DNA from 3 places in the Shewanella eurypsychrophilus genome. Region 3 is predicted to be linked to each of the others. Evidence: predicted binding sites of a transcription regulator. Region 3 holds the regulator's gene; each other region holds the start of a gene.
What was found. Region 3 encodes ArgR, which controls arginine synthesis, uptake and breakdown. Its sites were predicted from a motif close to ANTGAATANNTATTCANT; they were not measured.

Region 1 (10,400 bases), 1.5 Mb from region 3:
AATAATTTTCTAATTCAGCTTCGCTAATGCTGTATTGACTGACACAGCCAGTCAATAACAGGAATAACGAAGGCAGAATGATCTGCCTTAGTCGTTTAATCAACCAGTGTTCCTCATGCCTGCTGCGACACCTGCAATGGTAAGCATTAATGCGAGCTCGACATTCGTTGAAGCATCTTCTTTTCGGGTACGGGCTAAAAGCTCAGCTTGCAGAAAGTTTAGCGGATCAATGTAGGGGTTGCGTAGGGTTACCGATTCCCGATTCCAAGGCGTGTGGGCCATTAGTGCCTCAGATTGAGTGAGGGCTAAGACCGCGTTGACACCTGTGGCTAGACGCTCACGTAATGTGTGACCTAAGTGATGTAGGTTTTCTGGCACTAAGCAGGTTTCGTAGTATTTGGCTAGATTAGGCTCGGCTTTAGCGTAAACCATCTCTAGCATAGAAATACGTGTTTTAAAGAAAGGCCACTCTTGCTCCATCTCTTGAAGTAAGGACATTTCACCTCTGTCACAGGCTGCTTGAAGTGCCTCTCCAGCCCCTAACCAAGCGGGGAGCATAAGACGATTTTGAGACCAGGCAAAGATCCAAGGAATGGCACGTAATGATTCAATACCCCCATCGACTCTGCGCTTTGCCGGACGACTACCTAATGGCAACTTCCCTAGTTCAACTTCGGGAGTCGCTGCGCGGAAATATGCGACAAAGTCAGGCTCTTCTCTAACGATCGAGCGATAAGCTTGTACTGATTCTTCAGCGAGTTTCTGCATGCACTCACGCCATTCAGGCTTTGGCTCTGGCGGTGGAAGCAAGGTCGCTTCCATGACTGCTGAGGTATACAGGGCTAAGCTTTGTACGGCAAGTTTAGGTAAACCAAACTTAAAGCGGATCATCTCACCTTGTTCTGTGACACGAATGCGTCCATCTACCGAACCTGGAGGTTGAGATAAGATTGCTTGGTGAGCAGGTCCGCCTCCACGGCCTATTGTACCGCCACGGCCATGGAATAAAGTCAGTTTTATATCGGCTTGTTTACTGATCGCAACGAGTTGTTCTTGTGCATGGTATTGAGCCCAGGCAGCCGCCATGACGCCAGCATCTTTTGCCGAATCTGAATAGCCAATCATCACTTCTTGATGACCTTTGGTGTATCCACGATACCAATCGATGGCGAATAGCGCCGTCATACAGCTAGAGGCATTATTCAGATCGTCTAAGGTTTCAAACAATGGCACCACACGCATAGGGTGCGGACAACCAGTTTCTTTTAGCAGTAGTAAAACAGTTAATACATCAGATGGCTTACTGGCCATAGAGATAACATATGAACCTAGAGCTTGTGCAGGCTGTGTTGCCACGAGTCGACAGGTGCTCACGACTTCGGCGACATCTGCGCTAGGCTGCCAATTGGTTGGAATTAGCGGGCGCTTACTGGTGAGCTCACGTAGTAAGAAGGCTTGTTTCTCATTTTCATCCCAGTGATTAAAATCACCCATGCCTAAGTAGCGAGTAAGCTCTGCAATGACATCACTGTGGCGTTCGGCATCTTGTCTGATGTCTAACCTGAGCATATGAATGCCGAAACAGGCTATACGACGGAGCATATCGAGTAATAGCCCATTAGCGATCAAGCTCATACCAGAATCAGATAGACTCTTGTAAAGCATCATCAGAGGTTCTTTCAGATCGCTTTCGTGCCAAATGATCAAGCTGCGATCGATTTCTGGATTATGACCTTCTAAACGTTCATTGAGGTAGTCGATTGTGTTTCTGAGTTTTTGTCTTATCTCTCTTAATACATCTCTATAAGGTTCGTGACTATTGTTAGTCAGTGCTAACAACTCATCATTGGCTTCTTCGACAGACAGTTCATTGACGAGTAACACGACATCTTTTAAATAGAGGCGAGCCGCAGTGTGGCGATTTCTGTCGAGCACTTCTTGAGTCACTTGTGCGGTGACAAAAGGATTGCCGTCACGATCGCCCCCCATCCAACTAGAGAAACGAACTGGCGCAATATCCGTTGGCAGTTGTTTGCCTGTACGCTCTTCAACTTGCTCATTGAGCTGACGTAAAAAGTCAGGAATGGCTTGCCAGAGAGAGACTTCGATTGTGCTTAAGCCCCACCTAGCTTCATCGACAGGGGTTGGACGTTCGTTGCGGATCTCATTGGTGTGCCAGATCTGTGCGATGAGCTGTCTTAGCCCCAGATGATGCTGTTTCTGTTCTCGTGCTGATAATTGTGGGTTTTCTAAAGCGGCAAGGCTGTCGATCACTGAAGAGTATTTTTGGATCAGTGTACGTCTGGATATTTCAGTTGGGTGAGCGGTTAATACCAGATCGATATCGAGTTCCTGTAAGCATTCGAGCATCTTCTCTTGATCGATACTGCTGCTTAATATTTTACCTAGCAGTTGTTCGACCGGATCGGGCACACAGACAAGCTCGTCACAGTTGCGACTAATGGTATGAAACTGCTCGGCGATATTCGCTAAATTCAAAAATTGGTTAAATGCTTTGGCAAAAGGAACAAGCTCATTGTCAGGAAGGGCTGTGAGTAGTTTAAGCATCTCTTCGCGCGCGGCTTCATCCCCTTGGCGAGAACTCTTTGCTAAATGACGGATCTGCTCAATCTTTTCAAGAAAGGCATCATCTAAATTGGTGCGTATCGTTTCACCTAAAATCTGCCCTAAAGTACCAACGTTGGACCTTAAAGACGCATACATATCAGCCATACTTACTCCATACCAAAATTTACGCTAATCAGCCACAATACCTAGCCTTCTGGGTTAAGGTCAACATAGAAGACTGAGATATTGTGAGCTTATGTGTGCCAAATCACTCTGGGCATGTAGTGAAACAGCCATAAATGATTTTTAGATAACTAGAGTGCTACTTTATACACGCGTGATAGATCAATTTTTTCAATAGCTCGACCGTTTGCTTTAAGTAAGCAGTGTCGAGAAACTCATCAGGTTGGTGCGCTTGTTCTATGCTTCCCGGGCCTAAGACCAAGGTCTGGCAACCGAGCTTTGAGATATAAGGTGCCTCAGTTGCGTAGTTAACAACTTCGGGAGCACTCGCTGATAACTCAGCAACTAATTGGCTCCAACTACTCTCTGCTTTGCCTGCGAAAGGTTCCGCTCCTGGATAAAGCGGTGCAACTTGTATACTGCCTGGATGCTGACTGCTAATCGGCTCAAGGTAATTAAGTACTAACTGCTCGAGCTCCTCTAGTGCCAAGCCAGGTAAAGGGCGGATATCGATATGCAGATCGCAACATCCACAGATGCGATTGGCGGCATCGCCACCATGCACATGGCCGAAATTCATGGTCGGGTAAGGCACACTAAAAGCCTCTTCGCGGTAATTATCAGCTAAATGCTGTTTAAGCTTAAGAAGCTGCCCCATCACTTGATGCATTATCTCTATCGCATTTAACCCTTTCGCTGGATCTGAAGAGTGGCCACTACGTCCTGTCACTCTTATTCCTTGAGTCAGGTGGCCTTTATGCATATAAACGGGTTTTAAACTCGTCGGCTCGCCGATGATAGCGTAATCGGGAGAGATAGATTTTGCTTCGGCAAATGCCTTAGCGCCATTCATTGTCGTTTCTTCATCGGCGCTAGCTAATATGTGTAGAGGACGCTTAAAATTCTGCAGTGGCATATCTTTTAAGGCCTCTAATATGAGCGCAAAAAATCCCTTCATATCGCATGTGCCTAAACCATACCAGCGGTTATCTTTCTCCGTTAGGGTGAATGGATCTTGGCTCCAGCGCCCTTCATCGAATGGCACTGTGTCTGTGTGGCCAGCGAGTAAGAGCCCACCGCTGCCAGCACCAAATGACGCGATTAAGTTGTGCTTAGCACGAGAATTCGCAACAGGTTGAACCTTACACTGAAAGCCTAAATCACCGAACCAAGTATGCAGTAGGTCGATGACACCTTGGTTACTCATGTCTTGCTCAACTTCCAGAGCGCTGATTGAGGGCGTAGCAATGAGCTGACTAAAAGTTGTTTTTAGATCCGGAACTGAGTTCATATCTCACCTGTAAAATATATATTCAAATATATTGCATAAATAGTTTGTTGTGATAGTCTAGCAAACAGCTAGAACGAGTACCAGAATACAGCGCATTTATTGAGAGTGAAAATGATTATTTCAGACGCTAAAATTAACAAAACAATCACATTAAAAGACTTCCTGCGACGATAAACTTGTCAACATTGGTGTTTCTGCCAGGGCTTAAGTTGTGCCCCCTCTTTTTATTTATATCGTTCAAACATTAAGAAGTCTTAGATTATGAAAAGCATTGCTATTATTGGCGCAAGTGGATACACAGGCGCACAGATCACCTCTCTCATCGATGCAGATGTAAACCTGAATATTCAAGGTTTGTATGTGTCAGAAAATAGTTTAGATAAAGGTAAGGCGTTATCTTCGCTTTATCCTATATACAGCCATATCTCGTTATCTCTATCGCCATTATCTCAAGAGGCGAAGGAGTTGATTGTCGACGAAGCCGATGCCGTTGTGCTAGCAACTGACCATGCAGTGAGCTTGCATCTGGCTGCCTGGTTTTATCAACAAGGGCTAGCAGTGTTTGATCTCAGTGGTGCTTATAGGTTCACAGACAAAGCACAATACCCGCAATGGTATGGTTTTGAACATGATTATCCTGAAGTATTATCGAAAGCTGTTTATGGTTTAGCCGAGTGGAATAGTGCTGAAATTGCAGATAGTAAAATGATTGCCGTCCCTGGTTGTTATCCAACAGCATCTCTGACTGCGCTCAAACCCCTAAGCCCTATGTTAACCAGTACACTTCCTGTGATTAACGCTGTGAGTGGTGTGACTGGCGCTGGTAGGAAAGCTCACCTCCATACTAGCTTCTGTGAAGTCAGTTTAACGCCCTATGGCGTCTTAGGTCATAGGCATCAACCTGAGATAGCGACTCAATTAGGGCAAGAGGTGATATTCACCCCACATCTAGGTAATTTCAAACGTGGCATTCTAGCGACGATTACGGTGCAACTTACTGCGGGAACGACAGAAGAAGATATTAAACAGGCCTATTCATTTTATGATGACGCCCCGCTAATCACGGTTAAACATAACCAATTCCCTAAAGTTGACGACGTCGTCAATACCCCCAACTGCCACCTTGGATGGAAGTTTGATCCTAAGACAGGTTACTTGGTGGTAGCGAGTGCCATTGATAACTTGATGAAGGGTGCAGCCAGTCAAGCTCATCAGTGCATAAAGATTCATTTTAAATACTAAATTGATAGATGAGTAGATAACAATGACAAACAGTAATAAAACCTTAGTGATAAAAGTTGGCGGCGCTCTGCTTCAGTGTGAAATGGGCATGGCAAGATTGATGGATACTGCCGCAAAGATGATTGCCAAAGGACAAAAATTGATACTCGTTCATGGCGGTGGTTGTTTAGTCGATGAGCAGCTTACTGCCAATGGCATGAAAACCGAAAAATTAGACGGATTAAGGGTGACACCCGCTGAACAGGTTCCTGTGATTGTTGGTGCCTTGGCGGGGACTTCAAATAAGCTGCTACAAGCCGCAGCGATAAAATCTGGTGTCACCGCTATCGGTATGAGTTTAGCTGATGGGGATATCATCACAGCAAAAATAAAGGATCACCGCTTAGGCTTTGTTGGTGAGGTGATGCCTAAAAATCCAAGTTATCTTGAGTTTATTTTATCTCAAGGTTGGTTACCTATCGTTAGCTCGATTGCTATTGATGAGTGTGGTCAACAGCTCAATGTTAATGCGGATCAAGCGGCGACTGTTTTGGCGAAGTTGGTCGATGGTCAACTGGTACTGTTATCGGATGTTTCCGGGGTACTCGATGGCAAAGGTCAGTTAATTAAAAGCCTCAATAGAGCACAGATAGAAGAGTTGACTCATATCGGTGTTATTGAGAAAGGCATGAAAGTAAAAGTTGAAGCGGCATTAGAAGTGGCTGAGCTGATGGGTCAACCGGTACAAGTAGCTTCATGGAGAAGTGCTGAGCAGTTAATTGCCTTGTCCAATGGGGAAGCTATCGGTACCCAGATAAAGCCGAACTAGTTTCAAATATAAATAGTCACAATCAGATTTGAGAAGGCAGCATAACGGCTGTTAAATAGCATTGAAAGGCCGGAGTTCGACGTTGGCCAGAGGAGATAAAAATGGACCACTTGTTATCAATTAAAGACCTGACTCAAGAGCAACTCAAAGAGCTACTGTCTCTTGCGAAGAAAATTAAAGCTAATCCAGCAGAGTACCGCCATGCGCTAGATGGTAAAAGTGTCGTTATGCTGTTTGAAAAGCCATCTTTGAGAACTCGAGTCAGTTTCGATATCGGCATTAACAAGCTAGGTGGACATTGTCTTTATCTCGATCAGCAAAACGGTGCCCTAGGCAAACGTGAGCCAGTTTCTGACTTTGCTGCTAACATTTCATGTTGGGCCGATGCGATCGTTGCCAGAACATTTTTGCATTCAACCATTGAAGGTCTTGCCGAGCATGGCTCTGTTCCTGTCATTAATGCACTGTCAGATCTTTATCACCCATGTCAGGGATTAGCAGATTTTCTGACTCTGTCGGAAAAGTTTGATGATGTCAGCAAGGTCAAGTTGGCCTACATCGGCGACGGCAACAATGTGACACACTCTTTGATGTACGGTGCCGCATTACTTGGCGCTAAGATGACGGTAGTGTGTCCTCAAGGACACTTCCCTGATGGTCAGGTTGTTGTTGAGGCACAAGAGATCGCTGCAAAACATGGTGGTGAACTGATTTTAACTTCAGATATCAATGCTATCGGTGAGCAAGATGCCATTTATACCGATACTTGGATCTCTATGGGTGACGGTACCGATATGGTGGATATCAAAGCTAAATTCGCTCCATATCAGATCAATACAGCTCTTATGGAGAAAGCAGGAGCTAATTACTTTATGCACTGTTTACCGGCATATCGTGAAGTGGAAGCCACAGCTGAAGTCGTTGATGGCGAAGGCTCGCTAATTTTACAGCAAGCAGAAAACCGTATGCACGCACAAAATGCAGTGCTAGTAACCTTGCTAGGCCAGTAATACCAAACGGTATAAAAGTCAGCCCAAAATTTTTATTTCGTTGATGTGTCGACGAAACAATATCCAGAATTAGGAAGTTAAGATGTCAATTACAGCAAAAAAAACAGATATAAAAAAAGTGGTTCTCGCTTATTCAGGCGGGCTGGATACCTCAGCAATTATTCCTTGGTTAAAAGAGACCTATGATAATTGTGAGATTATTGCTTTTTGTGCGGACGTAGGCCAAGGCGATGCTGAGCTCGAAGGTCTTCACGATAAGGCGATCGCATCAGGTGCCTCTGAGTGTTATATCGTCGATCTTAAAGAAGAGCTTGTTGCCGATTATATCTATCCGACTATTGCTACCGGTGCGATTTATGAAGGGACTTATTTACTCGGTACTTCGATGGCAAGACCTATTATTGCTAAAGCTCAGATTGAAGTCGCGCGTAAAGTCGGTGCCGATGCCGTGTGTCATGGTTGTACCGGTAAAGGTAATGATCAGGTTCGTTTCGAAGGATGTTTTGCCGCGTTAGCACCAGATTTAAAAGTGATTGCTCCATGGCGTGAGTGGGAAATGGTCAGTCGTGAAGATCTGCTCGATTATTTGGCCGAGCGTAATATCGAAACCACGTCTTCATTGACAAAAATCTACAGCCGAGATGCCAATGCATGGCATATCTCTCATGAAGGCGGTGAGTTAGAAGATCCTTGGAATGAGCCATCAAAAGGCGTATGGACTATGACTGTGGCGCCTGAAGATGCGCCTGATGCACCAGAATATCTAACGCTAGAGTTAGAGCAAGGCAAGATCACTAAGGTGAATGGCGAGTCACTCTCTCCTTATGCAGCGCTTATGGTGCTCAATGAAATTGCTGGTGCTCATGGCGTTGGCAGAATCGACATTACAGAAAACAGACTGGTCGGCATGAAGTCTCGTGGTTGTTATGAGACACCGGGTGGAACAGTGATGTTTGCGGCACTGCGTGCAATCGAAGAGCTAGTACTTGATAAAACCAGCCGTGAATGGCGTGAGCAAGTTGGCGCTCAGATGGCTCATCTTGTTTATGATGGCCGTTGGTTCACACCACTATGTGAGTCCTTGCTTGCAGCCTCTGAGCCACTCGCAAAATTAGTCAACGGTGAAGTGGTTATAAAACTTTATAAGGGACAAGCGCAAGCCGTTAAGAAGCGCTCTCCTAATAGCCTCTACTCTGAGGAGTTTGCAACATTTGGTGACGATGATGTCTATAACCAGAAAGATGCCGAGGGCTTTATCCGTCTTTATTCACTTTCTAGTCGTATTAGAGCGCTAAGCACTAAATAGCCTAATCATTTAACTTATAGAATTAAACGGGGCGCTAAGCGCCCCTTTTTTTACAGAATAGAGAGGAAGTCAGCATGGCATTATGGGGTGGCAGATTTAGCCAAGAAAGCAGCGCACTGTTTAAATTATTTAATGACTCTTTACCCGTCGATTACCGCTTAATTGAGCAAGATATTCTGGGTTCGATTGCCTGGGCTGCTGCGATTACTCAGGTCGGTGTCTTGACTCAAGATGAGTGCAATAACCTGCAGCAAGCCTTAAAGGAGCTGCTAAGTGAAGTAGAAGATAAGCCTGAGTTGATACTGGCGTCGGGTGCTGAAGATATTCACAGTTTTGTTGAGCAGTCTCTTATTGAAAAAGTGGGTGATCTGGGTAAGAAATTACATACCGGTCGCTCTCGTAACGATCAGGTTGCCACAGATCTTAAACTCTGGTGCAAGAAAGAAGGTCAGCAGCAGCTGGTATTACTACACAATTTGAAAAAAGCGCTGCTTGCATTGGCTGAAAGAGAGCTTGATGCCGTGATGCCTGGTTATACCCATTTACAGCGTGCTCAACCTATTGCTTTTGGCCACTGGTGCTTGGCTTACGTAGAGATGTTTGAACGTGATATTAGCCGTTTAGAGGATGCTCTGAAACGTGCGGATACATGTCCACTTGGCACTGGTGCACTCGCTGGCACAGCCTATCCGATGGACCGGTATAAATTAGCTGAGTCATTAGGTTTCTCTTCGCCGACTCTGAATAGCCTAGATACGGTGTCTGATAGAGACCACGTTGTTGAGATCTGTAGTGATGCCTCAATTAGTATGATGCATTTAAGCCGTATGGCGGAAGATCTTATTTTCTTTAACAGTGGCGAGGCTGGCTTTATTGACCTCGATGATGAAGTCACCTCAGGCTCATCATTAATGCCTCAGAAGAAGAACCCCGATGCTTTGGAGCTGATCCGTGGTAAGACTGGTCGAGTATACGGGAGCCTAATTGGCATTTTAACCACCATGAAGGCGCTACCACTGGCATATAACAAAGATATGCAGGAAGATAAAGAGGGCTTGTTTGACGTCATGGATAGCTGGGCTATCTGCTTAGAGATGGCGGCGCTGGTTCTTAGTGGTCTTAAAGTTAATCGTGAAAATACCTTAAGGGCTGCGCAGCAAGGCTATGCTAATTCTACCGAGCTGGCTGACTACTTAGTGGCTAAAGGAATGCCATTTAGAGAGGCGCACCATGTTGTGGGAGAAGTGGTCGTTAAAGCGCTAGCTGAAAAGAAACCTTTGGAAGATTTCGCGTTAGAGGAGCTGCAAGCTTTCTCCGCAATCATTACTGATGATGTTTATGCATGCTTGACCATCGAGTCTTGTCTTGCCAAGCGGGAAGCATTAGGTGGTACCTCACTGATACAGGTTCGTGCGGCACTCGCGAGTAAGCTAGCGCAATAAATGTTCAAACAGACAGTGATTAGAAAATATTTTTTTGTAATGTCAAAAATAAGTCACTAATTTTAAACATTTATACATTAAAAAAAGGCCCTTAAGTAAATCACTTAAGGGCCTTTTTTATTTAGTCGTATATGCTGTAAAAACGACGTATGTGAGTTATTGAAATAGCTCTTCAGCAGAATCATCGATGAATATATCGTTGGACTCTATCGCCTCTGTGGCAAACTCTTTAGGCTCAGTGCCTGAGACAAAATACTCAAATGAACTGGTGTAATCTGTTTTACGGCTTAACTTTCCAGTCGCCAGATCGATTCTTACTGAAACAATACCTTCTGGAGGAGTGCTAGGGATTTGAGCTGTTCCAGCGAGAGCGTTTTTCATAAACTCGTTCCAACCAGGACCTGCTGTCTTAGCACCTGCTTCTGCCGCTGAGATTTGATCTTTAGCACCATTCGCATTCCAACTCGTTCTGCCTAATTCTTTGCTATGGTCATCAAATCCGACCCAAACTGTGGTGGCTAGTTTAGGGTTGAAACCACTGAACCAAGTA
Region 2 (10,400 bases), 2.7 Mb from region 3:
CTTAGTTCTGGAGAGTAAAGGATTGAGTGCTAAGAATATTTCATCTAAGTAGAGCTTTAAATTGAATTCATGTTCCTCTTCGTGGGATTGATCTACAGAGACTTGTTTAAAGCTCTTAATCAACTTCGAAGCGCGAGCTAAATTGGACAGGATCAGAGTGGAAGCATCATGAACTTCACCTTGATATTGCTCAAAGTCTTCGTGGGATATATCGCCTTGTGAATATTTCTTATTAAACACCTTTACGCTTTCCTGTAGGTGAGAAGCTGCTGTAACACTGATGCCGATGGGGGTGTTGATCTCATGGGTTACGCTAGCGACTAACCCCCCTAAGGTGGCCATTTTTTCTTTGTTAACTAATTCGCTTTGAGTATATTCCAGCTGCTCTAATGCCTGCTTGAGCTCATCATTACTTTGCTGAAACTGTAATGTTCTATCGAGCACACGATTTTCTAGGTGTTGGTTTAGCGCTATTAACTTAGCTTCAGCTTCCTTTTGGCATTGGATATTTTTAATCGTTCCAGCGATCCTCAATGCAAGACCTGAGCTATCTCGCTCTATCACTTGACCTCGATTCAACACCCATAGCCAAGTGTTATCAAGCATTTTTGAGCGATACGTTAGCTCGAATTTATCTTGGTTGTCCTTAAGACAATCATCCATTTTAGATTTTATCAAAGGCTGGTCGTCTGGATGTACGCAGCTCTTTATCGTCTCTGTTAAATGCTTTTCAACTTCCGGGTACATCAAAAAGGTATTGGATCTTATGATGCATTTCTTCTCTATGTTCCAGTCCCAAAATTCATCACCGCTGCCCCATAAAGATAGCTGTAAACGCTGTTCACTTTCTTGCTTGTCTTGTAATAGACGTGCTTGTAGTTGGAATTTTTTCCATCTGCTATAAAACACTAATAAAAGTAATAGTAATATTGACACAAGATAGATGGAGTATGCCCACCAAGAGCGCCAAGGGGCCGGTAGTATTGTAATATTAATGTGTTTAACCGGACTGTAATGACCATTGATATCTTCAGATTTTATTAGAAATATATAGGCTCCTGCAGCTAAACCGGTGAAATGGACTGATTGGTCTATATTGGCCGGTAACCATTGATCATGTAGGCCAACCATTTTGTATTGGTAGCTCAAACGGCTTGCTCGATGCAGTTCTGGTGTATGGTAATGGAAAGAAAAAGTGTCTTCTAGATAGCTTAAGGTCAGTTGACTGATGTGCTGAATCGATGAACGCTGTAATTGAGCATTTTTTGTCGTATTTCTCACACTTAAGCCATGGATAACAGGCATTCTTGGAGCCGATAATTTAGGGAGTTGAGAAGCAAAGAAGTAATTAAAGCCGTTAATACCGCCTAGATATATCCTGTTGTCGCTATCGATAAAGCCTGCGCCGTAGTTAAACTCATTATCTTGTAAACCATCTATGTTGGTGAAGTTTTTTATATTAGCAGTTCGTGTGTTCAGTAGGCTAAGTCCGGAAGATGTACCGACCCAGAGCCTGTGCTGGTTATCTAGCATGCTTAAATAGGCCATATTACCGATAAGGCCATTATCAGTGTTAAACACTTTAGTTTCATGAGTTACCCGATCGAAAGAAAATACACCTTCGCTGGAGCTTACCCATAGTAGATCTTCTTCGCCTTGAAAGAGTGAAGTCAAGTGCTTCTGGGGGATGGATATTTCGGTATCTGTACTGTAACGAGTAAACTGTCCATTAGGAGATAATTGCGTCAGCCCATTACTGTATGACGCGAACCAATAATTGTTATCTTTGTCTTGAATCACGGAGGTTATTTCGTTGCTGGCTAAGGAGTTTGGATTTTCTCTGTCATGCTTAAATTGAATGAAGCCATGCTCTTCATCTATGTATTTAGCGACACCGGCATTTCTTGTTGCCAGCCAGGCATTATCTTGGTGATCGAAGTAGACACTTAACAGCAGATCGCTGGGTAGGCCATTGAGATTACTAGGGTCATGCTTATATTGAATATAACTTCTTTTATCCGGTGTGAAGATAAACAACCCCTCACCGCGAGTACCCACCCAAAGCCTTTGCTGTTTATCTTCCTGAATGAAACTGATAAAGCTCTGAGAAAGCTTAGAACCGGGCACTTCAAATGGTTTAAACCCCATAATGTCATGATGTACATTTTCCATAGCACGATACAGTCCCAAGGAGGTTCCAACCCATAACTGCTTGCTTTTATCTCGGTAAATACTCCTGATATTACTATTTTGTAAATTGTTATCGTCGAAGCTAAAAGGATGAACGTGGCCAAAAATCTCGGCTTCAAGATAGGTTTTGTTTAATCCACCGCCTTGAGTGCCTATCCATAACTGGTTTTCATTATCTAAACTTAGCGCAGTGACGTTAGGGCTGTTAAGGCTAGATAAATTGCTGGGATCACTGGTGAAAAACTGAATGGTTTCATTTTTTGGCGAGTACCTTGCAAGGCCTACAGCTTCTACTCCGAGCCACAGCTTGCCGAACCTTCCCAGTTTTAAATGGTTAATTTTTTTTCCTGACAATCCAATTGCCGAAGTAATATGTTTTATAGCGTTTGTGTAAATATCGAATATAAACAACCCGCTATTCTTGGTCCCAATCCAAAGTGTATTACTGTGTCCGGACTCAATACTAGTGATATTATCTTTGATCTGGCTAGTGATTTCAGGGTAATGGGTGATTTCGTGTTTATTATTTATCTGGGAAAGTCCATCATTGGCTATAATCCACAGCCTATCAAATCTATCTATATAGAGCTGGCTGATATGATCACTTTTTAAATGGTCCTTGGCCTTGCGGTAATGCTTAATTATCTTGTTCTTTGTTGGGGAGTAATGGATTAGCCCCATTGAGTCTGTAGCTATCCATAGGGTGCCTTGGCTATCTTGGGCGATATCGGTATAAGTGGCTGAAGGCAGAGGGGAGTTAGTGGCATTGAAACTTGTAAATGTGTCTGTACCAGGATTATAAAGGTCGAATCCTTCATTATTGGTCAGTAACCAAAGTTGTTTTTTTCTACCATAGAAGAGCTTGTTGACGTGTTTCTGTGACGGACCTAAATGATCACCCGTCACTGGATACAATTTAAAGTCTTTACCGTCAAAGCGGTTTAAACCGTTTTGGGTCGCTACCCATAGATAACCTTCATCATCAGTTTCTATATCAGTGACTGTGTTCATCGATAAACCTTGCTCTTCTGCATAAAAGTCGAAATGAATAGGGCTAGCTATAGCTATAGCCCAATGACTTACGAGTAAGGAGAGTAATAAAACAGCACTTTTCATCAGAGTGAATAGAAGCTTATTTGAGTGGTTTTGGCTTTAAGTTTAGAAGCTAACAGTAAAAGTGCGAATATGGGGGAGAAGAAATTTTGGGAGACTAAAGAGTGGCAAAGCCACTCTTTAGTCTGAGATATTCTTAGAAAATCAAATGTGCAGCACCTGCAATAATAGGCAGAGTGACAAGAGTTCGCAGAATAAACACCACAAAAAGCTCGAAGATATTGACTGGGATCTTACTGCCCATCAACAGTGCACCGACTTCGCTCATGTAGATAAGCTGAGTGACAGAGAGTGCTGCAATGATAAACCGTGTCATATCAGATTCTATAGAGCTTGCAAGAATCGATGGCAGGAACATATCAGCAAAACCAACCACAATGGTTTGTGAAGCCGCAGCGGCTTCAGGTACTTGCAAGAGATCAAGCAGAGGAATAAATGGCATGCCTAAATATTCAAATACAGGCGTATATTCTGCAATGATCAGGGCGATAGTACCGATACCCATCACCACAGGAATAACACCAAATACCATGTCGATGACATTCTTGATGCCATCTTTAAATGTTTGTTTAATACCGTTGCTTTGGCCTGCTTTGGCCAGTGCCTGATGAAGTCCCCAAGAGAAGATACCATGACCCTGTGGGATCATTTCATCATCAGGATGTCTTGGTGTATTGTCGATATAATCATCTTTCTTCCAACATAGTGGTGGCAGCTTTGGCACGATAATCGCGGCCAGAAAACCTGCTAGACATACGGTGAGGTAGAAAGGAACAAACATATGCTCAAGTTTGACCTGAGTGATAACGACTAACGAGAAAGTGATTGATACCGCTGAAAAGGTCGTGCCGATAACAGCGGCTTCTCTTTGGGTATAAAGGCGTTTCTCATATTGTTTGCTGGTCATCAAGATAGCCACACTGCCATCACCTAGCCAAGAGGCCATACAGTCAACAGCACTTCTACCCGGCAAATTAAATACAGGACGCATGATCTTGGTTAAAAGGGTGCCAATAAATTCGAGTAGCCCGAAGTTCATCAATAAGGGCAGTAACATGCCTGCGAAAATAAATACGCTAAATAGAGAGGGTAATAAGTCATTTAAAATTAGGGCACCAGTGTCACCTGAGGTGATGGCTTCTGGACCGACTCCGAAGAAGGTCATTACCACGAATATGGCACCCAATATGCGTACAACTAACCAAGCTGGGGTGACATTTAACAGTGTGTTGAAAAATTCATGGTTAATGATTATCGCGGGCTTAAACAGCTTAGTGATCACACTTGCCGTTGTTGTTATCACGATAATTGCCGTCACTATGGCTGTGATCGTGTCGCCAAGCAGAGCCTGTAGCCCCTTAGAGACAATCGCTATTGGGATAGTAATAGCGTCTTGATAACTGATAGGCGTCATAAACAGCAGTAAGCCAATTAAAGACGGAATAATAAACGTAAGTATCGTTTTTATGTTATGGGTTTGTTTTTCAGCCACTTTTTTTACCTAAATTACCGTTCGTTGCCCAATTGCAATAAGTTAACATTTCATCCAATTTGAAATTAAGTATGAATATCCATTCACTTTAAGGTGGGCAAGATTACCCCCTTAAATCCAGTAAGTAAAACGATTCTATTGCTCGATGATATTAATCACGTAAACAGAATAGTTATTACGACTTTTTGAGTATTTATATTGTAACTGAACAGCGACAGATTGCATCATGTACTTTTGTGTAGGAGACCTGTTAACTCAGGTGGTTACTAGCGTTGCTATGGTGTTGCGTTCGATATTGTTAACTGTCTGAAAGTGATTAATAGCTGTCTCTATTAATTAAGCCTTCTCGCAGTATTATCTAGATTGAATATGTCGTGGATTGATTTGTTTGGTCTAATCGAAATGTGATTGATTATTCACGTTTAGCTTGGATGATTTTGTATAATGCTTGCTTGATTAGTTTCGCTGCGCTACCCATCATTAATCGGTTTACCTATTGGAGTAATACATTTGAGTGCGATGAAAAAAAATATCATTATCAGCTGGTCATCAGGTAAGGACTCCACATTGACGTTAGAGCGCTTGATGGAGTCCGAGGATTATCGTGTAGTTGGCTTATACACCACGCATGTTAATGGCGAAGTTCCTTTTCAGGTGACGCCGATAGAGGTGGTAAAGATGCAGGCCCAAAGGCTTGGCTTGCCATTGGTGACCATTGAGCTACCTGAGATTTTTCCCGCAAATGATGTTTACCAATCTTTAGTCATTGAAGGTATTAAATCATCTGGGTTGGCAATAGATGGCATCGCCTTTGGCGACATGTTTTGTAATGGCATAGTGGATTATCGCAAGAGCTATGTGGAGCCAGCAGGATATGAAGCCGTTTTTCCACTCTTGGGGGAAGATAGTCTTGTGCTAGCACAAGAAATAATCAGTCGAGGCATCGAGACTGTGATTGTCACTATTGATAGGGATGTACAATTATCAGAAGAGTTATGTGGACAAACCTACACCAGTTCTCTGATTGATTCTTTAGCGGATCATGTCGACCCCTGCGGAGAGAATGGTGAGTTTCATACTTTAGTGATCAACAGCCAGTATTTTAATGCGCCTATTAAGATTAAACGGCAAAGTATAGAAACTGGTGAACGATTCAGCCACCTGCGTTATCTGGCTTTGCCAGTCTAATACAATTGCTAAAAATAGGTTGAGCTGAGTGAGCCTCTTTCTACTCCCTTCTCCCTTCTTCCTCCTTCCTATTCAATGCTTGAAGCTGTCCAATGACAGCTTCAAGCCTGTGAGCATTAATGCATTATTGGCAGTGCTAGCTAAACTTTATAGATAAAAGGTAGCAACTGCTGTTCTTTGTTAAGTGAGTCGAAGATGAAATTCAAATCTAGGTTATTAGTGCTTATTACTTTGCTGACTCTTCTGCTTATACCTACATATCTTTCTAGTGCAGAGCCCCCGCTATCGATCGCTTTTGTTGAGTACCCTCCCTATCATTTTACCCAAGACGAAAATGTCGAAGGGATATCGATTCGCATCATCGAGGAGGCTTTTAGACGAATAGATACGCCTATTGAGTTCAAAGCGATCCCTTGGAGCCGGGCGCTGAACTGGCTAAAGACGGGGCAAATCGATGTAATGGTTGGTGTATTTAGGACGGCTGAACGAGAGGTGTATATTGATTACAGTAATATGCCATTGTCAAAGGCGCAGATACACCTGTTCGTCACTGAAGGTGCAGATATTAAATACAGTGAAGACTTAACTTTGCTTAGTCACCTTAGTTTTGGTGTAAAAAAAGATTTCAGCTACGGACCTTATTTTGATGATTTAGTTGCCCAGAAGAAACTCACTAAGCTCAACGTAGATGTCGGCATTCCTCAGCTATTGGTGAAGCTATGCACTGGGGTCACTGATATTGTGGTGGGGGAGAGGCGTAATACTGAGTACGTGTTTAATCAGCTAAGCAAGCAAACCTACCCGCAGCTGGAGCGTTGCAAACAAATAATAGCGCTAACTCCTGCTATTGATGCAAGACTGGCTTACTTGGCATTCTCTAAACAAAATCAACTTAACTATATTCGTGTCCAGTTTGATGAGGCGATGAAGTCAATGAAACAGGATGGCAGCTTACATCGGATAATTGAATCTTATCAGCCTCATTCATTGTCAAAAAACACTGCCAGCCATTAATTTGTTGCAGTTACAGACACGCCTCTCAGTTTTTGCAAGTGAGAGGCGTGAGTGTAGAGTCTGCGGATTACCGTTTTTAATCCATTAGTCGAGGAGGCTACCCGAAGGTATCTCTCATAGACTTAGCTTTATTGGCGTTGACTTTAAGCTCAAGCACAGAGGAGTCTACTGTGTGCACGGCCTGCAGGTTTTCGTTGGTGACTTGCCAAGATTGACCGGCATTGAGTTTGTTCCAGAGTTCTTTAAAGGAGGCTGTCGGCATGTCTCGATGTCTGACGATATTGTGGCTATGACCAATGAGTTCTAGTTCGCTATAGCCTGAGATATCGATAAAGGTTTGATTGACGTAGGTCATAACGCCACGTTTATCGGTATTAGAGATCAGTTCGTCACCCGCTGCGAGTTTGATCTCACGCTGAGTAGACTTAGTGCGATGAGTTGTCATGCTATTTCCCGTTCAAACTGCAAAATCCATATCAGATTTTTTGTCGAATATTTTTATCTGTAAATTGCACCACTCATATATTTGTTTTGTGAGGGTTTTGCTGTTTTTGGGTTTTGGTTGATAAAACTGTAATTTTTATCTGTTCATCAATATAGTTCTGTGTTTGTAGGAAAGCTGAGTGGATGTTACTGGCAAGGTTTTCATTTCTAAATTTTGATATAGGTGACAATAATATGTTCATTTTTTCTAAAATATGTTTTCATTATTTAGAATTGTAAAAATCTGTGCTAGACCTCGTTAATATTTTCTGCTTCCATGTATGTTAATGGAGTTAGTGATGAATGAGTTAAGGGACACATGATAGAGAAGAGTAAAAAGCTATCTGATTTGGCGTTTAAATTTGGCGCGTTAGGTAGCCTAGGACTGATTATCGGTATTATGTTATCCGTTATGGGGTTTGAAGATGTCGAAGGGCATGGCTTTAATTTTCTAAATCACACATTCAGTGAGTTGGGGCATTATGGTCACTCCACATTTGCCGTCGTGGTAAATGGTGGGCTATTTTTTGGCAGCTTGAGTCTTATTCTATTTTGTTTGTTTGCTATTCAGTTGGCCGATAATAAGCTTCTTTATCCACTTTTACTGTCTTTAACGTTCACTTTTATTACCTTAGCTGCAGCTGGGTTGTTTCCGGTTAATGTGTACCATCTACATACTGCTGCGTTAAAGTACTTTTTTTACTCTGGTGCTATCAGCGCTTTTTTGTATCTGATTAATATTTTCATGAAAGGTCAGCTGCTTTATTCAAGGTGGAATATCTTGATGGCATTAATGACCTTAATCAGCTTCATAAGTTTTTTACTGCTGTCGCATAAGTCGTTTGGTTTAACCCCAGGGGATAGGCCTTTTTATCAAGAGATGGTGATGACCCTACCGAGGCCGGAAATATGGTGGCCAGCGACCTTAGAGTGGCTTAGTATCGGTATATTTATGCTCTGGACCATAGGTTTAGTACGCAGCATGAAGACTTAACACTATTTTGATTGGGTAGGCTCACACTGTAGACTTAAATGACGAATGAATTATTTAAGTCTACAGGCATTAGCAAGTGAAAGCGGGTTTAAACCTTATTGAATCCCGCCTCCTGATGCCAGTAACCGTTACAGCTTGCGGCATCAGATAAGATCAAATTAGTTCTTTGCTCGAGAAGGTTATTTGCAAGCGCAATGCTATCGAAACTCGATGGCGACACTCTGAAATAATCCACTCCCATTTTTCTCATATCATCGATTTCAGGTGATAGGTCGATACACGCTGCAGACTGAGTTTGAATACCATTTAATCGTAATAGAGGTTGTGATTCCTGTGTGCTTGCAAGCAATCCTTGTGGGTTTTGAATGCAGATGGTTTGACACTTATCTTTGCTAAGGCCTTTATGTCTTGCAGTGAAACAGCGAGCTGAAAGTGCCAAGGGTAGAAAACCATGACCAAATACTTCAATCTCAAAAGCGGTTTTCTCTTCAGAGAGTACCTGGGTGAGCCAGTTTTTTGATAGCTCTACAGGCATTACAAAGCGCTGCATTCCCCAGCTGTGTAGCTTCTTTAAGCTGGCTAAGTTGTAGTTATTGACTGTTGGTCCGCACACAAATGGCAGTTTTAGCTCTTTTGCTGCCTGCACTGCCCCCATGTCGTTAGCTTCGATAATAAACTCGCCATTTTCTACCTGTTTCTTTAGCTCTGTATATTCAGAGGGGGCTTCTAAAAGCGCAAGAGTAGAGATAACCACCTCTTTGCCAGAAGCCTTGAGCATATGGGCTAAGTCCATATAGTCAGAAAACTTAAGCTCTCTTCTACGGCTACAAATAGTTTCACCTAAATACACCAGTGGGATCTGGCTTTGGGCAACCGCTTGATAAAATTCACTCACTTTCTCTTTTGGCCAGCAATACAGCAAGGGCCCAAGCGATACTTTCATGTTCTTTCCTAATGTTCTTTTGGTACTCACAGCCACACTTTTACTGGCTGGCGGACAATATATATCTTGGTGATCACTCAGGTTTATTGCCAGGTGCGTTCGTAGGCCCCAAGTGTTGTCGTTTGCCCTTCAGAGACTTTTGATAGTGCTCTATCCCACTCTGCCTGAGTTTGGTAGTTTTGTGGGTCTCTGAGATAGGTATCAATGGCATTACGCCATACTTTCGTGACCTGTTCTACATAGGCTGGGCTGCGTTGTCTGCCTTCGATTTTTAACGAAACAACATTTGCCTTAGCTAATTCAGGCAAAAGGCTCAGGGTATTGAGGCTGGTTGGAGATTCGAGTAGGTGAGTCGGATCCTTGCTATCTTGAGTGGTGTATCGTCCCTTACAGACAACGGGATAGCCCATTTGCTCATTGATGCCGGACTTATCAATCAAGACTTCATTGAGTCTGGTAAGGCGGTCACTGCCTTGCTCCTGCCAGCGAACATGCTTTGCAGGAGAGCAAGACCCGCCTGTATTGGGGGATTGACCTGTGACATAGGAAGAGAGGTGACAGCGCCCTTCAGCCATGATGCATAAACTACCGAAAGCAAAGACCTCAAGATCGACCGGCGTGACCTTAGCAAGATCTCTGACCTGTTTCATCGACAATACCCTAGGCAGTACCGCGCGCTCAATATTAAACTCCTCTTTATAGAGTTTAAGGGCGCCTAAGTTTGTCGCACTAGCCTGTACTGAAAGGTGCAGTGGCAGGTGAGGGTAGTGAGTATGGGCATAATCGAGCATTGAAAGATCGGCCACAATTAGCGCATCAACGCCTGTGTTTGCGGCGATATCAACCGCCTCATACCAACGCTTCTCCTCACCCGCTTGTGGGAAGGTGTTGATCGTCAGAAATATTTTTTTACCCTGCTTCTTAGTGTATTCAGCGGCTTCTTGAAGCTTTTTTGGGGTGAAGTTTAGTCCTGCAAAAGATCT
Region 3 (10,400 bases):
TTATCTGGTGGGCAGCAACAAAGGGTATCGATAGCTAGGGCATTAGCTTATGAACCAGAATTGCTGTTGCTTGATGAGCCATTTTCAAATATCGACGCTAAAGTTCGTGGTGAGATGATGCTGGAGATCCGCAATATCCTCAAACAAAGAAATGTGAGTGCTGTCTTTGTTACCCATAGTAAGGACGAAGCTTTTGTTTTTGCGGATAAGCTGGCCCTATTTAAGGACGGTTATATTGTCCAGTATGGTACTGCAGAGGAGTTGTACACAGCACCTAAAGATCGCTATGTGGCTGATTTCCTAGGTAGTGGTAACTATATACCAGCTTCAGTGAAAGACAGTTTTAGTGTTGAAACGCCAATCGGATCGCTAAAGAGTACCAGTCAACTGACTCATCCTGTGAGCTATCAAGGAGAGATCTTACTCAGGCCGCAGCAGATTGAGATCATTGCCGATGAGTCTGGCGCAGGTGTGATTGTCGAGCGGCGTTTTTTAGGTAATATTTGCCACTATCAAGTGCAGATTGCGCAAGACTTCTATGAGGTGAAAACTCAATTATCTCAGTTAGTCTTAGGCCAGAAAGTGAATTTACAGGCTCAAGAACACTCTCTAGTTGTATTTTAAACACACATCGCTGCATGGTTTTTGAACACGTCAGGCTTGTTTTCTAGCCTAATTAATCAGGATTTATATAGGCATGCAAAGTTATTTAAGCCATGATATGCCAGTGTTAGATTAGCTAGCGGGTTAATTATATCGTGTAAAGGTAACCCTAGCGCTAACTATGCAGCTAACTGTGATTCAGTTAATACCATTATTTATTAAAGTTATGGATAATGGTGCCGAAAATCAATTAGTGCAGAAGGTAAATAGAGAGATGGATAATCAGGTTATGCCTCGTGAACAGTTAGGTGTGTGTGCAGAAGGAAATCTGCACAGTGTTTATTTGATGTTTAATGCGAATGAAGCTGCAGAGTCTCAACTAAGACCTTGTGTGGCTAATGTTGCTCAATATGTCTATGAGTTGGCAGACCAGTATGCTGATAGTGCGTTTAATGGCTTTCTGGCTATAGGAGCGAACTATTGGGATAGTTTATACCCATCAGCTAGGCCTAATCAGCTTAAGCCTTTTCCGACCATGAGTGCTGATAATAGAGATGCTCCTGCTTTAGAGTATGACCTTTTTGTCCATATTCGTTGTGACCGCTTTGATATTCTTCATTTAGTGGCTAATGAAGTCAGCCAAATGTTCGAAGGTTTGGTTGAGCTCGTTGATGAAGAACGTGGTTTCCGTTTTATGGACAATAGAGATCTCACTGGCTTTGTCGATGGCACAGAAAACCCTAAAGGGCGTAGCCGTCAGGAAGTGGCACTGGTTGGTGACGAAGATGTTAGCTTTAAAGCTGGCAGTTATATTCATGTACAAAAATTTGCGCACAACTTAAGTAAATGGAATCGTTTACCCCACAAGAAGCAAGAGGATATTATCGGCCGAACAAAGCAAGATAATATCGAGTATGCCTCTGAAGATAAGCCACTTACTAGCCATATTAAACGCGTGAACTTGAAAGATGCTGATGGTAAGTCGATGGAGATCTTAAGGCAAAGCATGCCCTATGGTTCTGTTAAAGAACAAGGTTTAATGTTTATCTCCAATTGCCGTAACTCTAATAATTTTGAAAAAATGCTCGAAAGCATGGTACACGGTGATGGACAGGGTAATCATGATCATCTGCTGCACTTTACACAAGCGCTAACAGGTTCCTCATTTTTTGCACCATCATTGGACTTTATGGAAACTGAAGCGAGCCAATAATACCCGTTAGTATAAATGCTACAAAATAAAAAACGCACCTTGAAGGTGCGTTTTTTATGTTGCTAACAAAGTCCACTCATTACTTGATAGGATCTGGATCCCAGTAATTGGTTGGGCGCTTTGCGTAGATCTCATCGACAGCTCTCACTAAGACTTTATTGTTTTCAGGATAAACCACTACATCATGCTTATCTCGATTGCCAATCACTAAGAATAAAAACTCTTTGTCGCTGTCATTTTTTAATGTGTGTGCAATGGCTGTGTCAGCATTGAAACAGATATACTCGCCTTTTTTAAAGGGGTGCGACTCACCATCAATGAGTAAAGTGGCCTCGCCTTCGAGTGCATACAGATGCTCCTCTTCCTTTGTGTGATAGTGAGCTACAGTAGAGAGTTTCCCTGGAGCAAGCCGCTCCATCGTTACGCCAATTTTTTCACAACCAGCAGCGTCACCTATGTGTTTTTGTTGACTGGTATATTGGTCTGAATGCTGCCAAGACTCCCAGCATACATCATCGACTTTAATTATTTTTGTTGTCATCACACTTCCTTAGCCCGAAGGTACAGCATCGTTAGCACTAATTTCGCATGAATCAAAGTGTGATTCAATATCTTGTATGCAATCTAGTGGAAAAGAGTTTGGCATAAAAAAAGAGACGCACTGTGCGTCTCTTTTTTTTAATACCAATCAGTATAAGAAAGTGACCTAATCTGTGTAGTTGAATAATGACTTAACAGTTTGTAGGGTTCTACTGATTTCTTGAATGTTTGCTGGGGTAATGAAAATAGTATCATCGCCAGCAATGGTTCCCAATATGCCCTCAGGCTTGCCTATTGAGTCGAGCAATCGAGCTATCAATTGAGCGGCGCCAGGGCTCGTTCTGACAACAATCATCGCCTGGTTATGGTCGACGTCGAGTACTAAGTTTTTAAGCGGGCTACCTGCCGTAGGGACGCCTAATTCTGCAGGAAGGCAATACACCATTTCTTGCTTGGCATTTCTGGTTCTCACTGCGCCGAATTTACTCAGCATTCTAGATACTTTTGATTGATTGATGTTGCCATAACCTTCAGCTTGAAGGGCAATCACTATTTCGCTTTGGGAACCGAATCGTTCCTCTTTCAAAATTAACTTAAATGTCTTAACAAGTTCGTCTTGATTTTTATTTGCTTGCATAGTTTTTATATTCTTTTATTCAAAAATCTAGTGTATTTTGAATAGGTGGCACAATTTTGTCAACAAATACCCGTCTTTGATGAATAAAAATGCAGGTTGCAAACTGGTTGATATTGTTGTGTACCCTATAAAGGTGGATTCAAATCAAAAGGCTTACTGGCTTAGTGTGATAATTATGATTAAGGCGGTTTGTTGCTTTTTCTAGGGAGCGATTAGACGATTTTATGATACAGATCAGAAATTAAATCTAATCGAGACTAAGGGATAATTGAAATTTATTCATTAATCCAGTAATGTTGCGCCATCTAGAAAGATAGATCTATATCACATATATCCAAGAATTGACGGAGATAACTATGAAAGTTGCTGTACTTGGTGCCGCTGGTGGTATTGGCCAGGCTCTTGCCCTATTACTAAAAACACAATTGCCAGCTGGTTCAAAACTGTCCCTTTATGATATTGCTCCCGTAACACCTGGTGTTGCTGTTGATCTAAGTCATATCCCTACAGCTGTAGAAGTTAAAGGTTTTGCTGGTCAAGATCCATCTGCCGCACTTGAAGGTGCTGATGTGGTTCTTATTTCTGCTGGTGTAGCACGTAAGCCAGGGATGGATCGCTCTGATCTATTCAACATCAACGCTGGTATCGTAAGAAACCTAGTTGAAAAGTGTGCTGCAACATGTCCAAAAGCATTAATCGGAATTATTACAAACCCAGTCAATACAACCGTTGCTATCGCTGCTGAAGTATTAAAGGCTGCCGGTGTTTATGATAAGAACCGTTTATTTGGTGTGACTACACTGGACGTTATCCGTTCTGAAACCTTTATTGCTGAAGCGAAAGGGTTAAACGTTGCTGATGTTAAGCTGAACGTTATCGGCGGACACAGTGGTGTGACGATTCTTCCATTACTTTCTCAGGTTGAAGGCGTTAGCTTTACCGATGAAGAAGTGGCAGCTATGACGACTCGCATTCAGAATGCGGGTACAGAAGTGGTTGAAGCTAAAGCCGGTGGCGGCAGTGCAACACTTTCTATGGGTCAAGCGGCATGTCGTTTCGGCCTATCTTTAGTACGTGGCCTTCAAGGTGAAGAAAACGTTGTTGAATGTGCTTATGTTGATGGTGGCAGTGAGCATGCAGCATTCTTTGCCCAGCCAGTGCTATTGGGTAAGAACGGCGTAGAGAAAGTACTGGCTTACGGTGACGTGAGTGAGTTCGAAGCTAATGCCCGTGATGCTATGCTAGATACACTAAAAGCTGATATTAAGCTAGGCGTTGAATTTGTTAAGTAATTATTGTTACTAACAAGCCTCAACCAAATAAAAAGGAGCCATTAGGCTCCTTTTTATTTTTAAGGTTTTAAGTGGTTTAGCGATTAAAGTTATCCGCTCTTAGTGGCTTCTCTCTACAGCAATTTTTGCTAATGAGATTAAAGCTTGCTTATATTCACTATCAGGAATGCATGCCAGTGCACTAATGGCTTTATCAGACTCTTGCTGAGCACGATTGAAGGTGTATTCTAATGCACCACAGCTGTTCAGGGCCTGAAGTATCTCTTCGATGTTCTGAGTGCCGTCACCTTGCTCAATAGCGTTACGGATGAGCCCTTGCTCAGCTTCTGTGCCGTTGGCTATTGCGTATATCAAAGGAAGTGTTGGTTTTCCTTCTGCTAGATCATCACCGATGTTTTTACCTAGTTCTTCTGTATCGGCAGTATAGTCCAGTAAGTCATCGGTTAATTGGAATGCGGTGCCCAAATATTTACCATAATCAGCGAGAGCGGTCTGAATTTCTATCGGGCTGTCAGCAAGGACACCAGCGAGACGAGTCGCAGCTTCAAATAACTTAGCTGTTTTACAATAGATGACCCGCATGTAGCTCTCTTCTGTGGTATCAGGGTCGTTACAGTTCATTAACTGCAACACTTCACCTTCAGCCAGTACGTTCGTCGCATCTGCAAGCATCTTTAACACTTTCATGCTGTCGAGCTCGGTCATCATTTGGAATGAGCGGGTATAGAGAAAGTCGCCGACTAATACACTGGCACTGTTACCGAATAATGCGTTCGCCGTTTCTCTGCCTCTACGAAGCATGGATTCATCAACAACGTCATCATGGAGTAGCGACGCGGTATGAATGAATTCAATAATGGCTGCCAGTTTAAGGTGAGCCTCTCCCTGATAGTCTATTGCCCTAGCAGCTAATATAGATAGAAGAGGGCGCATGCGCTTACCGCCGCCATTGATGATATAGAAGCCTAACTGGTTGATCAGGGCTACATCAGATTCAAGTTGGGTATAAATCAGTTTGTTGACGTCTTGCATGTCATTATCAGCTAACTGACGAATGGTGGTTAAATCCATAAATAGGCTCTGGTCTGTGGGGCTGAATGTCTCAACCCAAAAGTTAAGTCTTAATGTTATAATAAAGGGATTCTACCTAAAAAAGCGCTGCAAGACAGCACTTGACAGTAATTGTGCGAGTAATTCCGATGTTTTTTTATTCTTTATCAATTAGGGCTTGTCAGCTTAGAGTTCTTAGCGTAAACTCCGCGACCATTGTCATTAAAGCTTTTATAGCACCCCTGCCTCAGAATAATGAGCCGGCGTGCTAGAATACCGGAGTAAAATAGCTATGTACGCTGTTTTTCAAAGTGGTGGTAAGCAGCACCGTGTTGCTGAAGGCCATACATTACGTTTAGAAAAATTAGAAGTCGCTACAGGCGATACTGTTGAGTTTGACCAAGTTCTTTTGGTTGCTGATGGTGAGACTGTACATGTTGGTGCACCTTTAGTCGAAGGTGGAAAGGTTGTTGCTGAAGTTATCAGTCACGGCCGTCACGATAAAGTTACTATCGTGAAATTCCGTCGTCGTAAGCATCACGACAAAAAAATGGGCCACCGTCAGTGGTTTACCGAAGTTAAAATTACAGCTATCAACGCTTAATTAGGAGTCTAACTCATGGCACATAAAAAAGCTGGCGGTTCTACTCGTAACGGCCGCGATTCAGAAAGTAAACGTCTTGGTGTAAAGCGTTTCGGTGGTGAATCAGTTCTTGCTGGTAACATTATCGTTCGTCAACGTGGTACTAAATTCCACGCTGGTGTAAACGTAGGTATTGGTCGCGACCATACTCTATTCGCTTTGACTGACGGAAAAGTTAAGTTCGAAGTTAAAGGTCCTAAGAACCGTAAGTTCATTAGTATCGAAGGCTAATTTTAGCCCAGGCTAAGATTGCTTATTAAAGCCCCGCCTTTGGTGGGGCTTTGTTGTTTTAATAATTAAATAAATTGTTTTTTTGGCGATAGAAAGCGGAAAGAAGTATAATTCGTTTAATCTGTGGTGCCAGGAGTGGATATGAAGTTTGTCGATGAAGCTGTGATCAGAGTAGAAGCTGGTGATGGTGGTAGTGGTTGCGTTAGTTTCAGACGCGAAAAATATGTACCCGATGGTGGCCCAGATGGCGGCGATGGTGGTGATGGTGGCAGTGTATATCTGCAAGCTGACGAAAGCTTTAACACCCTAATTGATTTTCAATTCGAACGTTTTCATCGTGCAGAGCGCGGTAAAAATGGTCGAGGAAGAGATTGTACTGGCCATGGTGGCGAGGACTTAATTCTTAAAGTACCTGTAGGTACTCGAGCTATTGATGAAGAAACCCATGAATCACTCGGTGATTTGACCACACACGGGCAGAGAATGCTTGTGGCTAAAGGTGGTTTCCATGGTCTAGGTAATACTCGCTTTAAGAGCAGCACCAACCGTGCCCCAAGACAGAAAACCTTAGGGACGCCAGGTGAAGTTCGCTTTCTGAAGTTAGAGCTAATGTTACTTGCAGATGTTGGTCTCTTAGGCATGCCAAATGCGGGTAAGTCTACCTTCATTCGCTCTGTGTCTCGTGCCAAGCCAAAAGTCGCCGATTATCCCTTTACAACATTAGTGCCAAACTTAGGTGTAGTTAACCCTAGACATGGTCAAAGTTTTGTTATTGCCGATATTCCTGGTCTGATTGAAGGTGCTGCTGACGGTGCTGGTCTAGGTGTTCGCTTCTTAAAGCATTTAGAAAGATGTCGCGTCTTACTTCATCTAATCGATATTGAACCGATTGATGGCAGTGATCCGGTTGAGTCTGCTCGTGCGATTGTTGGTGAGCTAGAGAAACACTCACCTAAACTAGCTGGAAAGCCTAGATGGCTGGTGATCAACAAGACAGATCTTCTGTTAGAAGAGGAGGTTAAAGCTCGAGTTGATCACATAGTTAAAGAGCTTGAGTGGGAAGGCGAAGTCTATACCATCTCAGCTTATAACCGTGTTGGTACAGAAGCGATATGCCTCAAGCTTATCGATTTCATCGATGCACTTCCTGAAGAAGAAGCAGTAGACAAAGATGAAGAAGTAGAATTTAAGTGGGACAATTATCATCAAGATAGTGACTCTCTGAATGAAGCTTATGATAGCTCTGCAGATGATTTAGACGATGATGACTTTGATGATGATGACTATGATGTCAAAGTGATTTATCAAAGATAGATTATTCTATTTAGTTAAGTTGGGAAAAAGCATTTGAGTTTTTATTCATCGGGATTGATGTGTACGCAGACACTCAAAATGACATAACTCGCCAAGTCGTTCGAGTTGCCCAACTCCTGCTTGCCTATGGCGCTGAATCTGAACTTGTTGAAGAGATCAGTCAGCGCTTAGGCTATGCACTTGGCCTTGCCAGTGTCGAAATATCTATCTCTTCAAATTCCCTCGTATTAACTAGCTTGGTTCATGGCCGCTGTATTACGACAACACGTCGAACTCGCGAGCATGGCATTAACATGACCATTATTTGTGAGTTACAGCGTATATGCTTACTTACAGAGAAAGGCTTATACGGTCTGAATGAAGTCAGAAAGCGTGTATCTCGTATAGAACCGAAGACCTATCCTAAACGTTATTTAGTGCCTATGATTGGCCTATCATGTGCTAGCTTTTGTCATCTTTTTGGTGGTGATTTTTCAGCTTCTGTTCTTACATTTTTAGCCTCTTCAACAGGCATGTTTGTAAGACTATCCATTGCCAAACATCACTTTAATCTACTCATAAACTTTGCCATAACGGCTTTTATTACCACTTTAATTGCCCAGCTTGGCTATCACATTCCTATTACTGAAACACCTAAATTGCCGATGGCTGCCAGTGTTTTGATGTTAGTGCCGGGATTTCCGATGATTAATGCAATTTCAGATATGGTCAAAGGCCACCTTAACGTGGGGATATCGAGGTGGGGTCACGCCACTTTGTTAACTGTTTCATCTGTGATAGGCATTACTATTGCGATGCAAGTGGGTGGGTTGTTTCTGTAATGGGTGAAATTATGACATTATTATTTTCGCTATTAAATGATGCTATTTTTTCTGCAATCCCAGCTGTTGGTTTTGCTATGGTATTTAACGTACCCAGAAGGTTTCTACCATATTGCGCTCTCGCAGGGGCTCTAGGCCACAGTAGTAGGACGCTATTGCTTCATATAGGGCTACCTATAGAGTGGGCTACATTTATCGCTGCTGCTCTGGTAGGGCTTATTACAATCGGCTTCGCTAAGCGTCACCTGGCTCCTCCACTCATGTACGCAGTCGCGGCGATCATTCCTATGATCCCTGGCACATATGCATTTAATACCGTGATTGCATTAGTGCAGTTAACCGCGCAATCAGAGATTAGCCCTGAATTGACATATCAAGTCATTAGTAATGGCTTAAAAACAGTCTTTATTTTAGGCGCTTTGTCGGTAGGGTTAGCTATGCCAAGCTTACTTTATTTTAGAACCCGACCGGTGATCTAAACTCATTTCAAATAACAAGAATCCGGAGAGATGAATGAAAATCGCCTTGATTGCCGCAATGGCTAATAACCGTGTCATAGGTAAAGATAATCAGATGCCTTGGCACCTTCCAGAAGACCTTAAACACTTCAAGGCAATGACCTTAGGTAAGCCTATTGTGATGGGGCGAAAAACCTTTGAATCTATTGGTCGAGCTTTGCCTGGAAGGCATAACATTGTGATTAGCAGGCAAGTAAACCTAGCGATCGCTGGAGTGACCTGTGTTAACTCATTTGATGCTGCGATCGAGGCGGCGGGAGAGTGCCAAGAGCTCGTTGTGATTGGCGGTGGGCAGCTATATGCATCAACACTTAAGGTTGCCGATACTCTTTACCTCACTGAAATCGATTTAGATGTAGAGGGAGATACTCACTTTCCTGAGTGGGATGATGGTTCTTGGGAATGTATTGGCCGTGAAAAAGCAATAAATGATAAAGGATTGCAATATAGCTTTATCAACTTGGTGAAAAAATGTTAAATTATAACAGTTGTTATGTTTCAGGGTGGAGCGTGTGATTAATCACTTCGGCTCTACAGTATAAAAATAAATAATAAGAAAGGAGTATCAGATGCGTCTGTTACCTACGGCAATTGCTGCAATTATCGCGGCATCGGCATTCTCTGTGCCTGTACAAGCGAATTCAGATCAGCTTGCTGCGAATATATGTAATTACGTTCAAACAAATGATAAAAATCGCCTGCGTAAGAAGCTAAAGGAAAACCGCGTTAAGCTCCGTAATATTTACTCTGGGGTAAGTTGTAGCGGAGACAGCTTATTGCGTACTGCAATGAAGAGTGGCTCAGATAAAGTGGGTACTTTCATTGCCAAACGACTTTCTGTCTCAGACCTATCAGCTGCAGAAGCTGATGGTAATACGATTGTTGCTTGGGCCGAGGGCAATGGCCATAGCGATAACGCTATCACTGCAGCAATTAAAGATAGAGTTGCTGGCGGTTAAGTTAGTATTAGTTCATTTTAAAATGCCGGATTGATATCCGGCATTTTTGTATCTGAAATTCATGCTAATAATTACTTATCGTATAGGCATAAAAAAGCCAGTTAGGAACGCTAACTGGCTTAAGTAGTTACACTCAATCTAGCTGAGGACTAGATGTTTGATAGAGATTACATCTATTGCTATTAAACTCTAAACTCTTTTACTGATGCCTGTAACTCTTCCGCAAGCTGAGCCACTTGGTGACTCGATTGGGCAGTCTGTTCTGCACCCGTAGATGTTTCTTCTGAGATTGCTGCAATATGTTCAAGTTTTTCTGAAACTTGCTGACTGACTAGGTTCTGCTCTTGTGCTGCATGAGCAATATGAGTACCTGAGTCATGAGCTTTATGTACTGCTTCACTAATACTTTCTAATGCAATATTAGCCTGCTCGGTTTTCTCTACACAAGTATTGGCTTGGTTACGACCCAGTTCCATAACCGCGACAGCTTCTTTAGCACCTTGTTGAAGCACCTCAATCATCTGCTGGATCTCTTGAGTTGAGTCCTGAGTACGTGAAGCTAGGCTACGGACTTCATCA

Region 1: a site for ArgR is predicted at 4,052-4,069, ahead of argC (N-acetyl-gamma-glutamyl-phosphate reductase). Genes of this name have one in related genera too.
Region 2: a site for ArgR is predicted at 4,866-4,883, ahead of FM038_RS18440 (YjiH family protein). Genes of this name have one in related genera too.

The regions. Positions count from the first base shown of each region.
Region 1 is NZ_CP045503.2:5,459,231-5,469,630, reverse strand. Features, by position in the region: gene FM038_RS23460 (YceB family lipoprotein) at 1-100, opposite strand, end outside; gene ppc (phosphoenolpyruvate carboxylase) at 100-2,733, opposite strand; gene argE (acetylornithine deacetylase) at 2,891-4,042, opposite strand; gene argC (N-acetyl-gamma-glutamyl-phosphate reductase) at 4,304-5,284, shown strand; gene argB (acetylglutamate kinase) at 5,307-6,092, shown strand; gene FM038_RS23435 (ornithine carbamoyltransferase) at 6,194-7,102, shown strand; gene FM038_RS23430 (argininosuccinate synthase) at 7,185-8,408, shown strand; gene argH (argininosuccinate lyase) at 8,483-9,850, shown strand; gene FM038_RS23420 (penicillin-binding protein 1A) at 10,007-10,400, opposite strand, start outside.
Region 2 is NZ_CP045503.2:4,310,286-4,320,685, reverse strand. Features, by position in the region: gene FM038_RS18445 (sensor histidine kinase) at 1-3,201, opposite strand, end outside; gene FM038_RS18440 (YjiH family protein) at 3,440-4,795, opposite strand; gene FM038_RS18435 (Dph6-related ATP pyrophosphatase) at 5,315-5,983, shown strand; gene FM038_RS18430 (substrate-binding periplasmic protein) at 6,179-6,997, shown strand; gene FM038_RS18425 (PAS domain-containing protein) at 7,095-7,442, opposite strand; gene FM038_RS18420 (DUF998 domain-containing protein) at 7,800-8,474, shown strand; gene FM038_RS18415 (U32 family peptidase) at 8,563-9,417, opposite strand; gene ubiU (ubiquinone anaerobic biosynthesis protein UbiU) at 9,501-10,400, opposite strand, start outside.
Region 3 is NZ_CP045503.2:1,143,428-1,153,827, forward strand. Features, by position in the region: gene FM038_RS04725 (ABC transporter ATP-binding protein) at 1-624, shown strand, start outside; gene FM038_RS04730 (Dyp-type peroxidase) at 878-1,816, shown strand; gene FM038_RS04735 (cupin domain-containing protein) at 1,896-2,357, opposite strand; gene argR (transcriptional regulator ArgR) at 2,523-2,993, opposite strand; gene mdh (malate dehydrogenase) at 3,350-4,285, shown strand; gene ispB (octaprenyl diphosphate synthase) at 4,385-5,356, opposite strand; gene rplU (50S ribosomal protein L21) at 5,628-5,939, shown strand; gene rpmA (50S ribosomal protein L27) at 5,955-6,209, shown strand; gene cgtA (Obg family GTPase CgtA) at 6,351-7,523, shown strand; gene FM038_RS04770 (threonine/serine exporter family protein) at 7,583-8,344, shown strand; gene FM038_RS04775 (threonine/serine exporter family protein) at 8,353-8,823, shown strand; gene folA (type 3 dihydrofolate reductase) at 8,858-9,340, shown strand; gene FM038_RS04785 (DUF3718 domain-containing protein) at 9,432-9,821, shown strand; gene FM038_RS04790 (methyl-accepting chemotaxis protein) at 10,004-10,400, opposite strand, start outside.